3 regions of the Paenibacillus sp. LBL genome follow, and region 3 is predicted to be linked to each of the others. Evidence: riboswitches for the same ligand, from Rfam matches in the RefSeq annotation. Region 3 holds a riboswitch; each other region holds the start of a gene.
What was found. Region 3 has a riboswitch for thiamine pyrophosphate ahead of M2277_RS10745 (ABC transporter substrate-binding protein). Riboswitches for the same ligand answer to the same signal wherever they lie in the genome.

Region 1 (5,445 bases), on a different contig from region 3:
GCTGCGATCTGCTCCGAAATATACTGCACGCTGTTTACAATCTGCATGAACACCAGCTCCGCCTCACGGATCATCTCGGTTTGCTGCCGTACGACTTCTTCATTGATCTTAATATTCTGTGCTGCATGTTTGACATCCGATTCAATGCTCCGTACCAGATTAAATACCTCGCGGGTGGAGGAAGTGGATTCCTCGGCCAATTTACGGACCTCTTGGGCAACAACGGCAAAGCCTGCACCATGCTCGCCGGCTCTGGCCGCTTCAATGGAGGCGTTCAAGGACAGCAAGTTGGTCTGATCGGCAAGCTCGGATATGGTTTCGGTGATTTTGGTAATCCCTCTGGCGCTCTTGGCCAGTGCATCGATGGATTCCGAGACTTTTCCGGTGGCGTCGATATTTCGCTGCATCCCCGCGGATTGTTTGGCTACGGAATCTCTTCCTTGCTCAACGAGTCCCAGCGTCTCGATAGAACGGGCGTTCATTTCATGGGTGGAGTGCGTATAATTGCTGACCTTCTCTTCGATTTCGCGGATGGAATGCGTCATCTCCGATACGTCCTCCGAGATTTCGTTCGCACCGACGGCCAGCTCGTTGGAGGAGAGGGATACTTGATTCATAACTTGAATAAGCTCCTGATTTTTATTCGAAATGCTTCGGCTTGATGTCATTACCTTGCGGGTAATGTCCGAGGTTTCCTGTAAAATTTTGCGAAGCTTGTCCACCATGCTGTTGAAGGTTCGGCTTAGGTCGTTCATGCCTCCAACCTCTTCTACCTGGAAGGTAAAGTCGCCTTTGGCGATTTTGGCAGAAACGCTGGAAATTTCGGCGAATGAATTCGTAAGCGTTTTCTCAATAACGCGAGAAAGAGGAAGGGTAAGTCCAATTAAAGCCAAGACAAGTACCACGCCAATGATTGCTTTGCCCATTAGAATAAACGCAAGCAGCATTGGAACCGCAAATAAAGCGGCAATAAGATAACAGGCTGCAGTAATTTTTTGTGAGATTGGGAGTCTGTTGAACCATGCCATAAGAATGAGTCCTCCTCGACAACATAGGATATATTTACCATGATTATAGCATCGCCGGGCTGAACTAGATATAACGAATTGACAAAAAGTGTTGAAATGGGTCGAAAGAACTGATGTTTTGGAAGGGGAGGGGAAGCGCAGCTAACTAGCCAACAGACAAATCCCCTCTCGTTGCATAGATACGCAGCAATATTATTTTACGGCACGGAATAAGGCGGAAGCGAGATAATCGGTGTTATCCAGGATCATCCGGTCATGCTTGAATAACGTTTCCCATAACGTTACATCAAACAGAAGTCCTTTATCGCGCTGCTCAAATGTATCCAGATGACGTGTTTGCTCTTCCTTCAATTGTTCGTTGAAGTGGTTATACTCCAGAATTTCCTCCTGCTTAAAACCGCAAGCCAGCAAGGATTGTGCCCATTCTTCCCGCAGCATCAGATTCGGAATCCCGAAGAATTCCAGCAGCTCCTTGAGCTTTGGCTCAGGCATTGGCTTATTCAGCAGCAATTCTCTGTCCAGCAGAACGCCTCCTTGATCCAGAACGCGATAATATTCAGGGAGTGATCTCGACGTATCCGTGAATACGGTGACTGATTCGGCCATAATCAGATCAAACTGGTTGTCTTCAAAAGGCAGCTCGCACACATCAGCCTGCAAAAATTGCACGTCCATTTTCATGGCTTCGGCTCTGGTGCGTGCTTTTTTAATCATATTCTCATTGAGATCTATGGCCGTGACTTGATAGCCCATCTCCGAAAGATGGCATGCTGTCCTGCCTGTTCCGCAGCCAACCTCCAGAATACGACTGTTCGGCTCAATCGGATAATTCTTCAGCATTCTTAAGGTAGCCTCGAATCCGCCCGGATGCGCACTGCCCATACCTAATCTGGATAGCATGTGAATGTAGTTCATTTCATCTTCCCTTCTTCCTTGTAGTCATCATGAGGGTAATCGTTTATTTACCATATGATTAAGGTACGTTTGGGGTTTTTGCTGAATTAAATATTTTGAGCCCTTTTTTTCGGGAGCTATGAGAACTACTGGGGGAAATAGCCATGAAGAAGGAACCGATGGAGGCAGCAGAGCGTGTTATTCACCGTCATTATCCCGACTGTTTGCTAGCTGTGCTTGGCGGCAGTGCAAGCAGAGGAGAACATAACGAGCAATCTGATTTGGACATCGTCATCCTTGAGCGGGACGGAGATGAGATGCGGAGAAAGACCCTGGAAGCGGATGGATGGATTGTGGAATTGTTTATATTGTCTTTGTCATCCTATCGTGAATACTTCGACGAGGGCGTGATGGCAGCCAATCCGACATTGCAGCGGATCACAGCGGAGGGTAAGGTGCTGCGCTCGTTGCCGGAAGGAGAAGCAGTCCGCGCAGAGGCCCAGCATGATTTGAATTACGGACCGATGCCATGGATGCAAACCGATATTGATGAATACCGTTACATGATTACGGAATATGTGCAGGATTTGAAGAATCCTAAGCGGGATGGCGAGAAATGGTTTACGGTGCAAAAGATCATGATGGTACTTTGCGAATTTGTACTTAGAGTGAATGGGGAATGGACAGGGGAAGGCAAGATGCTGTTTCGGCTGTTCCACCGATTCAGCACGGCATTGGGAGATCAATTGGAGGTTTCGCTTTCAGCGATGTATCGACAGGACGATCCCTCCCTCCTTCTGGCATTCACAGAGCAAGTGCTGAACCCGTTCGGGGGCATGCTTCTTGTGGGTTATGAGGAATAGATTTTGACGGGTGAGCAATAAGAGAGGTACATTAGCCGTGACGTTCGCCTTCCACGACCAATACAATAATCATGTGATTCGGTCACGTCATTCTTTAAATCCAGGAGGGATCTTCATGAGCGGAGTATATGGCGGTGGATGGGGTAATTCAGTAGGTATTATTTTGGTTCTCTTCATCCTGCTCGTAATCATCTCGAGTGCTTGGGTTTAATTCGTCAAGCTCTTGGAGCAAATCGCAAAAGCCCGGCATGCGCCGGGCTTTTGCCTGTTATATAGAAGTGATCACGGTCTTGGCTTGGCTGATGGACTGTGTGCAGACACGACTGCGGTCATGACAAGGTGACTGCTGTCCGATTGGATCGCATGCAAAAACGCATCTTCGAGGGATTCAAACACCTTGGAGATGGAGCCGTCCAACCGGCTGGCATAGTGAACGCTTCCGGCGAACGTTCCTTTTTCCTTAGCCCGATGCACCTCTTTATAGATAACATCCATGTAATGGTCTGTACCCAGTGGATAAAGGGCAAATTGGCAGGCCGTGTCTATATCGGCATTCTTCCCAATCTCGCGGTTCAAACGCTCCGAATCCTCTGACATATATACATCGGCTTCCGTATCACCAGGACAGCCAATAGAATAAGTTCCGTTAAAGACGGTGTGCACACCGCTTGCTGCCGCATAAGCAAAAATCGCCCTCGTTACATCAAATACATGCTCCGCCCGTCCACGAATACAGGTGCTCACATCATCCGTCTGAATCCATACTTTCCCCGTGTTGACGGATTTCAGCGCGTCCATAATGACTTCCACAAATCGGTCAGTCATCGGAAACACCGAGAATCGGCATCCGACGATGCGACTGGTTCCACATGTTAGCTCACTCATTGTTGTTATCCTCCCCTATGATATAAATCCACGCAAAAAAACCGCACCCCGTGAAGAAAGTGCAGTTATGCCTACGTGAAAAAGTATAAACATAAATGCTACACTTCCCCACGCTAGTATGACCTAGATCGGGTGATAAGGGTTAACGGCAGCACGCCGTCTCTCAGCACATGGCACCCCTAGTACAGCCAACATGATATGCAGTTGGTCCCGGAACTATTGCCAGTTCAGGAAGACAAAGGTTTCTTGCTTGTGTTATTGTATCGTTTTGTCGGAAGGTTTTCAATCATTCGATTTTTTTTCGACATTGATCCAAATTGATGCAACCGATGAAAGACCAGACGCATCATAGTTATAGAGAGGGGGAGATGGCCTGGATGTCATACAGCGCTTAAAACAAAAAGAAGAGGCGGCTCTCCGGGAATTGATGGAACAGTATGGAGATTATCTGCTTCGCACGGCAGTATTGCTGCTGCGTGACCGTCAAGCGGCTGAAGAGGCCGTTCAAGATACCTTTATCCAGGCGTTCGAGAATATCGCTCAGCTTCGTGACGGCGACAAACTTCGTAGCTGGTTGACCCGAATTGCAGTGAATCGATGCCGGATGCGGCAGCGTACATGGGATTGGCGTCATATTTTTCCCATGCCGAGGATGGACCAGCATGTAAACGAAAGTGTACCTGCCGTGGATGAAATGCTGGGCGTCCATTGGCGTGAGGCTGAAATGATCAAATCAGTGCAGCAGCTGCCCTATACATACCGAGAAGTGATTACGCTCTATTATTATAATGAGTTGGGTGTTCAAGAAATTGCAGCGCAATTGCAGCTGAATATAAACACGGTTAAGGCACGTTTAATGAGAGGGCGGCATAAACTCCGGCAGATTGTTGTCGAGAAGGGGGAGAGCGATGCGTAGCGAAGAACAGGAAATGGCCGAACAACTAAAGCAGGAGCTGGAGGAAATTCGATTCCTGGGCGCAGAGAAGGTGATTTCTCGCACATTTCCAAAATCCAGCCGCGAACGTTTGTCTTCCTTGTGGAATAAGGAAGTAGAAATTTCTGCTGCCGCAATTGGTTATTTTGGCGCAGTAGCGGCCGTTCTGCTGCTCGGAGGTTTGTTATGGAGGGAAGCAATTGTGAAACCTGCTGTTTCCGTGCCCTTGCAGGTGAGCAATGAACTGCTTGAAGCCGGGGGGAATTATTACTGGAAGGATCAGTACGAGAGGATGGTGGCCAGGCTTGAAAATTCGGGTCAAGATTAAACACCTGGTGTTGGGGGTTTCGGGTTTAATCCTCTTCGTTATGATGGTATCTATGCTCACACCTCGAATAGGGCTGCTGATTGCGGAGAAGCAGATAGAACAAGGCCAAGCTGAGGGGATAGCCAAAGTCATTGACCTTATTCATGAAGAAAGCAGCAGCAACCGGAAATGGGAGATGATCGAGAAGTATGTGATTGTGCCTAGAGCAACAGAGCTATCTCATCGGTTTGATGTGTTTATTAGTCCGGGGTTCACCAGCACAGGAGGAAGCACCGATCAGCAGATTCGTTTTACTGAGGATGAACGTTTGCCGCTGCTGAATCAATATGTGCTGGGAGCGCCAGCCGGAGAATATATGAAATATGCCGCAATAGACCTTGCGGAGCATTATTCGATGAATGGTGATGTGGAGGGAGCAGCGGATATATTGGAAACCGCTATCCAAAAGTTCGGGGATCTGAGCAGCGGATATTCTCCGGAGCCTGTTCTTTATTCCTATCAGCATGAATTGGT
Region 2 (5,445 bases), on a different contig from region 3:
TTCTGAAACACGAATCCGATTTGACGGAGCTGCTGCTCTCTCTTCTTCCGCACCTTTCTCGCCTTGCCTTGCACAACCTCTTCCCCGCAGAGCACGTAGGTCCCTTGCGCGCGCAGCAGTCCCATCAGACTGAGAAGAAACGAGCTTTTCCCCGCTCCGTTCGGCCCTACCACCGCAATAAATTCTGCCCGATAAACTTCTGCCGAAGGGAGAGAAATCACAGGTTTATCCCATCTCAGTCCCTTGAAATCCTCTAAACGGATCACAGGCTCCCCATCTAAAGGGTAAGGCAGGGCAGCCTCGTGCAGGAGATTCCCCAGATCTTCGCCATAGGCATCAACCGGAGCAAACAATTCCCGGCCGGCCCGGGTCTGAGCATAATCTTCCCACACGCCGGGATACCAGATTCCATAGGATTTAAGCTCGCACTCATACTTAGCAAATACTGCCGCCGGCGGTCCATCGCCCAGAATAACGCCATCCGGACTGAACAGAACGACACGATCCACGTATTTCGCCATCTCTTCGATCCGGTGCTCGACGATGATCAGTGTACGTCCTTCCGATACGGATTTCACCGCATCCCAGATCTGCTCCCGTCCTTCCGGGTCAAGCAGTGCGGACGGCTCGTCAAGGAACAGCACCTCCGGCTCCAGCAGCAGGGCGGAAGCCAGCGCCAGCCTCTGCTTCATCCCTTGCGACAGATGGCCGATCGGCAGATGAAGCTCCTCCAAATTCAGCCCCACCTCATGCAGCGCCGCTTGCATCCGTTCCTTCATCTCGTCTCGGGGAATACTCAGATTCTCCAGTACAAAGGCCAGCTCCTCATCCACATACGGCATGCAAAACTGCGTATCCGGGTCTTGAAATACGTATCCCCAGGAGCGCGGGACAATCTGTGCCTCACACTTCATTGGCACTTCCGTAGCGCGGGGAATCATTCCGCTAAGCACCTGGAGCAGCGTGGATTTGCCGCATCCGCTCGGACCAAGCAGCAGCACCTTTTCCCCACGGGCTGCCGAGAACGAGAGATCTTTGAACATCAGCCTCTCTTCCCCGGGATACTTCAAGCGCAGTCCCTCCACCTGCACAGCCTGCTCCTGTTGAACCTCAGCGGACTGAGCCGGAAATAGGCTTACCGTGGCATTAGACATGGCGCGCATCATCCAGCGCTTCGTAATCCTTCTTCGACGCGGGACGCAGCAGAGACGTTACGCCTGTGCGATCCAGCGCCTTGGCCAAGAGCAGCATTAACAGACCTGCAATAACTGCACCGCTGATTACCCGCATACCGTATTTGGCAAGGAACATCCATGTCTGCAGATCATCCGTATAGCTGTAATAAAAGTCCATCATCATCGAACCGATGGCCGCTCCGGCCCCGGCAATCACCAAGGTCCACGCTGAGGTACTCCGATAGCGGAACGCCGCGAATACCAACTCTGCCCCCAGTCCTTGAATCAAGCCATATAACAATAGAGTCAATCCCCAGCCGCTGCCAAACAGCACCTCCACGTGGGCAGCAGCCACTTCCGCGATGATGGCCACGCCCGGCTTGCGAATTAACAAATAAGCCAGCGTAGCTGCCGCAAACCACATGCCGTAGAGCAGCTCATCCGCTTCAAAAAACAACGGTTTAAAAAGATTATAGACCGACCCCCAGAAGTGATAAATCACGCCAAACACAAGCGATACCAGCACCGTCACCAAAATATCGCTTAACCGCAGCCCTCTTCTGGGCTGAACCCCCAACTTCTCTTGCATTGATGTTCCCATAACAACCTGTACCCCTCTCCACCGCTATTTTTGTGTAAACACAACAAAAAACCGTCTGGAAAAACGCGCAGACGGAAAAATAGGCCCTATGTAGGTAGGGTCGGATATTCTCTACGCTGGCATTACCCAGTTCAGATTAACGGTCAACAGCGGATAATAGCTGCAATCTCAGCCTGATTCACTCAAGCCCCCGTATTCCCTATTCGGTTTTATGTTAATTTTAAAATACAGGTCCGCTCCAGAATTTGCAAGAACCTTTTTTCAAATATGGCTATTTATTGATTTCCATCTCATTCTATGTCAATATCAGAGTGATTGGCTTTTCCACCATCGCTATATTGCTTACACCTATGCACAAAGGAGAATGACATGGCTAAACAATTGCTGCGTCTGATGACTGAGCTCTCCTCCCGAAAATGGTTGTCCCGAATGATGGGGCATTGTTCCCACAGCCGGCTGAGCCGTCATCTAATACCTGCATTTATACGAATCTATCAAATTCCGGCTCATGAAGCGGAGAAAGAGATCCACGAATACCGCTCATTGAACGAGTTCTTTTCCCGCCGGTTAAAAATAGGCCTGCGTGCCATCGATGACACCGTCGATGCCATGGTAAGCCCTGTCGATGCCACTATTTCAGCAATGTGCGCCATTCATGCCGGCACCATTCTGAGTGTCAAGGGACAGGATTACACCCTGAGCGAGCTGCTCGCGAAATCCCCGAGAATGGAAAACTATATAAACGGTTATGCATTCGTATTGTATTTAAGCCCAACAGATTATCACCGCATCCATTCACCCGTAACCGGTGTTCAGGCGGAAAGCGAGCATCTGAAGGGGAAGGTTTACCCCGTGAATGACTTTGCGATGACCCATATCCGAACTGTGCTGAGCCGCAATGAGCGTCTCATTACCTACATTGCCCATGAATTCGGAGAAGTTGCCGTCGTGAAGGTGGGCGCAATGAACGTGAGCAGCATCCGTTACGCCGATGAGAGCGTTAAGAAATGGCAGATCGGCGATGAACTCGCGTATTTTGAATTCGGCTCTACCGTTGTGCTTTTGACGGAGAACGGCACGTTTAGCCCTCGCGGCGACCTGGAGCCCGGCTCCAAAGTGAAAATGGGAGAATTACTCGGTTTGCTGCACCCCTCCACGGCCAAAAAAGGGTAATTCCTGCCGCCCCAGCGCACATGACAAGTTAAGGCATTCGATCATTAGCAGCATGAATGATTAACGTCTGCCCAGCATCCGATAAATCATCTGCTGAAACCACCGGTCCGGCAGCAATCCCTTAATCCATGCGGTTATACGCGTGCCTTGGGGCAGCTTATATCGGAATCTCGGTTTGGACATGGAGGCAATCCTTGCCACGAGCTTCGCCACCTCCAACGGATTTCCGCTTCCCCTGGCTGTCCGCTCGGAATAGTCCAGCACACCCTTCAGCATGTCGCTGTAGGGTGACCCTTCCTTCACCTCTAACTCACCAAAGCTCTTATTCCAGATCGGTGTGCCATAAGCACCTGGCTGAACCAGCACAACGTGCATGCCGAAGGGCATAAGCTCCAGCGACAGGCTCTCCCCGAATCCTTCAATCGCAAATTTGGAGGAAGCATAAGGTCCATAACCCGGGAAGCCGACCACGCCGCTGATGCTGCTCATGAGAATAATCTTGGAATTCTCGGTCCGGCGCATCAGCGGCAGCATGTGCTGTGTCACAGATACCGTTCCGAAGAAATTCGTCTCCATCTGTCTTCTCCACCCACTCAGCGGCACTTCCTCCACCATTCCGCCTACCGCTTCACCAGCATTGTTCACCAGCACATCCAATCGACCAAACCGCTGCTCCAAATGCAGGGCAACCGCCCGTACCTGCTCTTCATCGCATATATCCAATCGAACCCGATGAATTCGCTCTGCAACACCCGCCTGCTCCGCGCGGGTCATCAGCTCTTGAGCCGCCTCCGGTCTGCGAAGCCCTGCAACCACATCATATCCCGCTTGCGCCAGCTCCAGGCTGATAAGCAGCCCAAAGCCGCTGGAGGCCCCCGTCACCAATGCCACTTTTCCTGTCCCTGCAATCACCAACGGTTCACCACATATTCCGTACTTGCCACCAACAACGTCACTCCCATCACCTTTCTATTCCTTCAGAATACCTTACCAACAAACTTACTCCCTTTGGCCTCAGCCGAACAAACTTTATGTATATGCTTAATATGCCAAATTTCCGTTGTATGAATAGGTCTGGCACCCGAAGGTACACATAAGAAAAAAATACCTATCGCGTACTCTAAATATACGAGAAAAAGGGAGCCGGTTAGCTCCCTTTGCGGTTCATCCTGAGAAAAGCATATATGAAATCGGGATTCAACATCACCCGTATGAAGGCCAAGGCTCATTAAAACCACACATCCTGATGATCCTGATTCGTTGTCTTCATGCGGCGCAAGCGATTTCTGAATATACCGCAGCCACCGCGGCTGAAGAAACGACCGCGCACCCGTCTTCTTGGGCTCATTCCCCTCTCCCCCCTTCATAAAATTAAACTGTACGTCACATTTACCCTAAAGCGCTTACTATGAAACCCATAAGCCCCTTCCATCAAGCAGGTAAGTTATGGAAGGGTGGGGGAATCACCGAATTTCGGATGGGCTCTTGCCCGTATACTGTTTAAATTGACGGCTGAAGAAGAAAATGTCCCGATAGCCCAGCGCGTCGGCTACTTCCGTGACATTCATCCCTTGATGCAGCAGCAGATGCTGTGCCCGCTCGATCCGCATCTGAATGATGTAGGATTGCACCGGCGTACCGATCAGTTCCTTGAACTTGATCGAGAAGTAGCGGGGGGACAAACCCGCTCTCGCCGCCAAATCCTCTACCCGATGGGGAACCCCCGGATGCTGACGGACGTAATTCGCGATTTCATGGATCGCCTCTGACAGCTGATTGCTCGCTTTTTTGACAACGGGCTCATCCAGGTCCACACGCAGCAGATGAATCATCAGCTGCTTGAGAATCAGCTGACCCTCCTCCAATGCCCCGTAAGGCTTGTCCAGATACAATCGCACGTATCGTGCCAGCAAGTATTCAAAATCCATCGTTTCCGTCAGCTGGCGATACGGCGCAGGGATGTCTTGGACCGGATCGGTCACGTCAAAATGGATATATGTCAATACGAGCGGCTTCTGCGGATTATGCGTTGCACTCGTATGATCTCCAGGTCGGAACAGGAAGCAGCTTCCTTTTCCCACGGTAAAAGGCTCGTCATTCACCTCGACTGTGCCTTCCCCGCTCCATACATAGAACAAATCATAGTTCTGCATGGGTCTTTCGCGTTTCTGCCATTTCCAGCCCGGCTCACAGACGATTTTGGCAAGCGCAGGCATGATTATAAAAGAAGACGGCGATGCATTCAGCATCACGTCATTACCCCCTCATCTCATTTCTTGAAAATTATCTCTTTTCCATCATACCCGGTTTTTAAGTTTTTTGCATGTCCAGCCATGCCAAGGCTATTCGTCTAACCCCTTCCTCAATCATAGAAGCATCTAAATGCGAGAAGCCAAAGCAGGCGGCAGGCGGCCCAGGCGTGAGGTGATAGACCGCAGCATCCCGAAACATAACCCCTCGATTACGGGCTGCATCCCGCAGCGCCGCATACTCTTC
Region 3 (5,445 bases):
TAGCCCCCGCCATCTGCATGTAATTCATCATGGTGCGATCGGTTCGGGCGAGCCCGTCCAGAGCCGCAACGGCCACCGGGAAGAAGCAGACCAGGGTAATCACAATAACCTTGGGCAGCATGCCGAAGCCGAACCAGATCATGAGGAGCGGCGCAAGGGCGATAGTCGGTACATTCTGGCTAAGAATCAGAAGCGGATAAAGAGCTGTTTTGAGAAAAGGCACCATATGCAGAGCCAGTGAAATCACAAGTCCGATTGCTGTTCCGATGATAAACCCGATCAAGGTTAGCTGCAGGGTGGCTAATGTATGCTGGAAAAGACCGGCAGCACCGGTAACTGCCTCGGATCCGATCGCCGTTGGCGCAGGCAGAATAAATTTTTCGATATCGAAGATCGATACCGCCGCCTGCCATACCAGCAAAAAGAAGAGGACCGCCACAACAGGCGGCCAGACGGAGCTCCACCAGCTTCTCATGGACGATATTTCTCAGTCAGCTTATCCATGCTGATGCCGCTCGGATGATGTGCAATTTTGACCTGGGATATGATGCTGGGACTTCCCGCATTCACCAGCGCCTCATGCATGCGCTCGACGATCTTTAGCAGCTCGGAGAGTTCTCCTTCCATGGTTGTCTCCAGTGCATGGACCTCGTACTTCACACCCGAATCCTCAATAACCTTGATCGCTTCATCCACATAAGGGATGCTGTCCCGTCCACCCGGCGTCCGGGGTATCACTTGAATGCTCAAGAGGGTGTTCGCCATATATAATCCATCCTTTCGTGCAGCGATATGATTATGAAAGAGAGACAGCCTGCTGTCAGGCCGACTCTCTTCTTGATAGAAAAGACCTTATGGTTGTTCCGGTAAAAAATCATTGGTGAACGCGCGGTCTGCATCAAGCTCTTTCTCCAGCAGTTTGCGCTCAAACATCCAGTCGGCATACCCCGACCATACTTCGGCTTTCTGTTCACCCCAACGAGGCGCGTCATCCTGATAGCGGGGACTCAGCCATTTCTGGCTGGCCAGAACCAGCTCGGCATCCAGATCAGGCACGGCCTTCGAGAGCAGCGCTGCTGCATCCTCAGGATGCTCAATAGCATGGTTGTATCCTTTGGAAGTAGCCCGCATGAAGGCTTTGACAAGCTCAGGGTCCTCTTGGATCAGCTTCTCGTTGGTCACGATGACCGGCGTATAATAATCGAGCTGGTCAGAGTAGTCCTTCACATAGATCATATCAAGCGGCTCATTGCGGAGCTCGGCTTCGATGCCCGTCCAGGCGTAGAATATCCAGGCGAAATCAATGTCGCGTTTGACGGCAGTAAAATAATCGGCATCGCCCATGTTGACCATATTGACTTTGCTGACATCGGCACCGTCGATCTCCATGATGGATTTCATGACAGCTTCCTCAACGGGGGAGCCCCAGCCGCCATAGGATTTACCTTCGAAATCTCCAGCCTTCACGATCCCTTTGTCCTTGGGAGCGGCAAAGCCGGATGTATTATGCTGAATGATCGCCGCAATGGAGACGAGCGGCAAGCCTTGCGTTCTGGCGAGGGTTACCCCTTCCTGATAGCTTATGCCGAACGGCACGTTACCGGATGCGACCAGCGTATCCGTTCCACCGGCTCCCGGCTGGACGATCTGGACGTTGAGCCCTTCCTCCTCATAATATCCGAGCTCCTTCGCTGCATACAGACCCGTGTGATTGGTATTGGCGGACCAATCGAGCATCAGCTGCACGTCACGGAGTTTCCCAGGACTCTTGGCGTCTTCTCCTTCAGCGCCTGTGTTCTTGTTCTGTCCGCCTGTACCGCATCCGGCCGCAACCATCAGCAGGACACAAGCGAGAAGCAGGGGGACCCATCTTCCCTTCTTCATCGTGTCTTCTCTCCTTATGAGTTCTATTTCTATTACCTCGCAACTCCACAAAAAAAGCGCCCCGATAATCTCAGGACGCATGACGGCGTAAGTGTATAGTACGGCAAATATGGCTGCCGCAAACATTGGCTTCCTACGCTGGCATTACCCAGATCAGGTGTAAGGGTCAGTATCAAAGCGGATACACTCTCAGCCGGCTAAATTCCAGCTCCCCCGATATTTATGAAGTTTCGATCAGTACATCCGTTATTATAGTCCTAACACCAAGACCTGTCTAGTTTTCGAAAAAGGTCATGAACAGGACAGGCCTTATGTAGGGAACCGCGTTTAGGCAGCCCAAGAGTTCAGCATATGAACATTTTAAGAGATGAAATGTTGGATACCGTGCTGCGTGCGGGTTAACGCTGGAAGAACTCGATCCATTCCCCTTCGGGACCATGCACGAAGAAATAACGATAGCCGTTCGGGAGAGTGACGATTTCCTCGTCCAGATGAGGAACTTCAAGTCCTTGGACGCGTGCATACTCTTCTTCAATATCATCCGTACTGACTGCAAAATGGTGCACCGTTCCTTCCGAAGGCAGCGAGTCGCTGTAACCCTGGATAAGTTCGACTTCCGTTTCGTCACTTCCATTAAATCCGAGGAACGCGAGTTGAATGACCCCATTGGTATGAGTCAGGCGATTCTTTAGTTCAAGGCCGACTACCGACGTGTAAAACGCTATCGTGGCTTCCAGGTTTCGGACTACAATACCAACATGATCCAATCGTTTCTGTGACACTGCCATACACCCTTTCCGGTTCGTATAAGATATGAAGAATAATATCATATGATTCCTATACGTCAAGTAGGTGATTGATATAGTAACTTTTCAGGTTTTCACGTGTTTAATTGAGTGTAGTCCTTGCATTTGAAGTACACCCGTCCAGTAGAAAAACTTCATTATATAGATCTTCTAGCGATGTGCCGGATAGATGATTTTTCTTTGATTTCCTCGTCTTTACTTTTGGATGGGTAAAAAGTATCATGAGGAATAGAGAGCTTAATTCAAAAGACCTAAATCATCCATCGTGTACAAGCTTACCTTTTTGCCAAGGGGGAGTGCTTATGAGTCCAACTCCAGCAGATCATCTGTGGATTCGACTCGCCATTATATATGCATTTATTCAGATAATGACTGTTCTGTGGATGCCTGATGCTTTATCGCTTCAGCGTGTGCTAGTCATTATTGCTCCTATGGCCGCCTCCGTGTATTTAATTCGGGTCAGCCGGCGTTATAAGGCACATCTTCGCAGGTTTTGGTTTATGGTAAGTATCGGACTGATGGCCGATGCAGCGGCCCGGATCGTCTCCTCCTTTTTTTTCGGGTTCGGGAAAGAGAGCGCTTTCCAGATATCCAGCTATTTCTGGGGATTGGAAGTGATCCTGTTCGCCAGCTGCCTCATCTATTTGTTCCGGCATGTTCAAGGCCCGCTAAGGGGGCTGCGGTTTATGCTGGATATCGTCATCGTTGGCGTAACGTTCATGACGGTGGGCTGGGAGTATTTAATCAAGCCCGAACTTCAGGACAGTACGTATTCGGGGGGGACGGGAAGCGTATGGGTGGATATGCTGTTTCCGCTGTGCGGAATGGTACTTATTTTCTTTACCGTGGTGTTGTATTTTAATACCAGGCAATTAGGGAAATGGGCGGTCATTTCATTAAGTCTTGGCGGAAGCGCTTATATTATGGGTGATGCTCTGCACTTTTATCTCGTCCATTTCGTGAATCTCGAAGTTCGTGCATATCTTGATCCTTTACATACGTTATCTGTGTTTTTCATTGCTTCTGCAGGTGCACAGCCCGCTCCCGATACCGGAAATCAAACGGTGAAAGAGAGGGAACCGCGTCCTGTAGGAACCTTGATTGTCAGATATTTGCTTCCATATGGCGTGCTGGGCGGAATGTTTGCCCTCATGGCGCAGCGGTTCGGTGGCTGGAACGGTCTGTTTACCGGTCTATCCCTGTGCGTCATTCTGATTCTGTTCCGCCAGATCCTGATCCAGTATGAGAATGACCGCTTGTTACATCGACTGCATGAAAGTCTGAGGCAGAGCGAATCGCTTGCTCACCGGGATGATCTGACGGGATTGTATAATCGTCGTTACTTCAACGCAAGACTGTCCAGCTCCTTGTTAGAGGCCGATCGGACAGGATCGCGGGTAGGGCTTCTCTACATGGACATGAATCGTTTCAAAAAGGTGAATGATCGTTATGGCCACCGTGCCGGAGATCTGTTGATCCGCAAGGTTGCATGCCGCCTTCAGTCGCTGGAATCCAAAGGGATTCTGGTGTCCCGTCTAGGGGGAGATGAATTCACCGTGATGATCCAGTCGGCCGGGGAGGATCAGGAGCTGATCTGGATGGCGGAGGAGATTTGGATGCTGCTCAGCGAGCCTTATGAACTGGAGGGATATGAAGTTAGAACGTCGCCGAGTATCGGTATTGCCGTGTATCCCGATCATGCCCGGAACGATCAGGAGCTCATTGGCCGTGCGGATGCAGCGATGTATGCCGCGAAGGAGCGGAATGCCCGCTGGCACTTCGATGTGGACCGGACGATGCAGCTGCAGCTTTTGGATCAGAAGATTGAATAAGGGATGGATAACCAGAAATATCGACAATGCGTTGTTAAAAGCAATATAAGTCGATTTTTGTAGATTAAAACCCTATCATTGCACGAATCTTGCGCATTTCTCATAAAACAGGTCATAACTTCGATATAAAATCCATAAAATGCAAAGAAATCATATTCAAAATGCCGATAAGAAGCATAGTGAGAGCTAGCTTGCCAAGGAGGACGAACATGATTTGCGACAATTGCAGCACCTTTGAACCGATTGAGGACCAGGGGACCGTTCATATGAAGCCTGCAAGCGGTGAGCTTATTGGCTTGCTTGCACTGAACGGCTACACGGTACAAGAGAACAATGAGGGTTGTGCTGTGAACTATAAGGAACTTGCGGAACTAATCTCCATGATAAAGTGTCTGCAACCCCTTCCGCTGAAGATTCGTCAAGAGCTGTCCTTCTGTGTTACCGGTGGAGAAGCTCCACAGATCCGGCATACGTGGACCCCTATGCAGAAGTTCGAGCTGCAGATGGAGCATTACGATATGGTCAATGTCATTTTACATAAGCAGTTTACGAGCTATATGCAGCCCATTGTAGATCACTTTGAGCAGATCGTTGCATATGAGTTTTTGCTTCGTCCGATAGAGGGGGGAGTCGCGTTCCAACCGTATGAGCTGTTTGAGACTGCCCGAAAAACCGGACTGCATTCTTTTCTGGACCGAGCGGCACGAACCTGTGCAATTGAAACCAGCGCAGAGTGGCTTCCTTTAGGTGTGAAACGTTTCGTAAACTTCCTGCCATCGTCGATATATGATCCTCAGATGTGTCTCAGTCATACTTTTAATACCATCGACAGGCTCCATTTGGATCCGAGGGATTTCGTGTTTGAGGTTGTGGAGACCGAGAAGATCGATGATGTGAAGCACCTCCAATCGATATTCGAGGTT

Region 1: it holds a riboswitch for thiamine pyrophosphate, as region 3 does, so the genes downstream of both, M2277_RS01365 (YkoF family thiamine/hydroxymethylpyrimidine-binding protein) here and M2277_RS10745 (ABC transporter substrate-binding protein) in region 3, are expected to answer to the same signal.
Region 2: it holds a riboswitch for thiamine pyrophosphate, as region 3 does, so the genes downstream of both, M2277_RS20150 (ECF transporter S component) here and M2277_RS10745 (ABC transporter substrate-binding protein) in region 3, are expected to answer to the same signal.

What each region holds. Positions count from the first base shown of each region.
Region 1 is NZ_JARXYU010000001.1:278,907-284,351, reverse strand. It holds gene M2277_RS01385 (methyl-accepting chemotaxis protein) at 1-1,028, opposite strand, end outside; gene M2277_RS01380 (class I SAM-dependent methyltransferase) at 1,221-1,943, opposite strand; gene M2277_RS01375 (nucleotidyltransferase domain-containing protein) at 2,087-2,785, shown strand; gene M2277_RS01370 (YjcZ family sporulation protein) at 2,901-2,996, shown strand; gene M2277_RS01365 (YkoF family thiamine/hydroxymethylpyrimidine-binding protein) at 3,068-3,670, opposite strand; TPP riboswitch at 3,759-3,861, opposite strand; gene M2277_RS01360 (sigma-70 family RNA polymerase sigma factor) at 4,095-4,586, shown strand; gene M2277_RS01355 (hypothetical protein) at 4,579-4,932, shown strand; gene M2277_RS01350 (carboxypeptidase regulatory-like domain-containing protein) at 4,910-5,445, shown strand, end outside.
Region 2 is NZ_JARXYU010000010.1:79,279-84,723, reverse strand. It holds gene M2277_RS20155 (ABC transporter ATP-binding protein) at 1-1,154, opposite strand, end outside; gene M2277_RS20150 (ECF transporter S component) at 1,147-1,776, opposite strand; TPP riboswitch at 1,868-1,980, opposite strand; gene asd (archaetidylserine decarboxylase) at 2,146-2,949, shown strand; gene M2277_RS20140 (SDR family oxidoreductase) at 3,010-3,861, opposite strand; gene M2277_RS20135 (helix-turn-helix domain-containing protein) at 4,413-5,198, opposite strand; gene pdxR (MocR-like pyridoxine biosynthesis transcription factor PdxR) at 5,260-5,445, opposite strand, start outside.
Region 3 is NZ_JARXYU010000003.1:544,757-550,201, forward strand. It holds gene M2277_RS10735 (ABC transporter permease) at 1-475, opposite strand, end outside; gene M2277_RS10740 (thiamine-binding protein) at 472-765, opposite strand; gene M2277_RS10745 (ABC transporter substrate-binding protein) at 853-1,884, opposite strand; TPP riboswitch at 1,998-2,109, opposite strand; gene M2277_RS10750 (VOC family protein) at 2,283-2,672, opposite strand; gene M2277_RS10755 (GGDEF domain-containing protein) at 2,993-4,522, shown strand; gene M2277_RS10760 (EAL domain-containing protein) at 4,732-5,445, shown strand, end outside.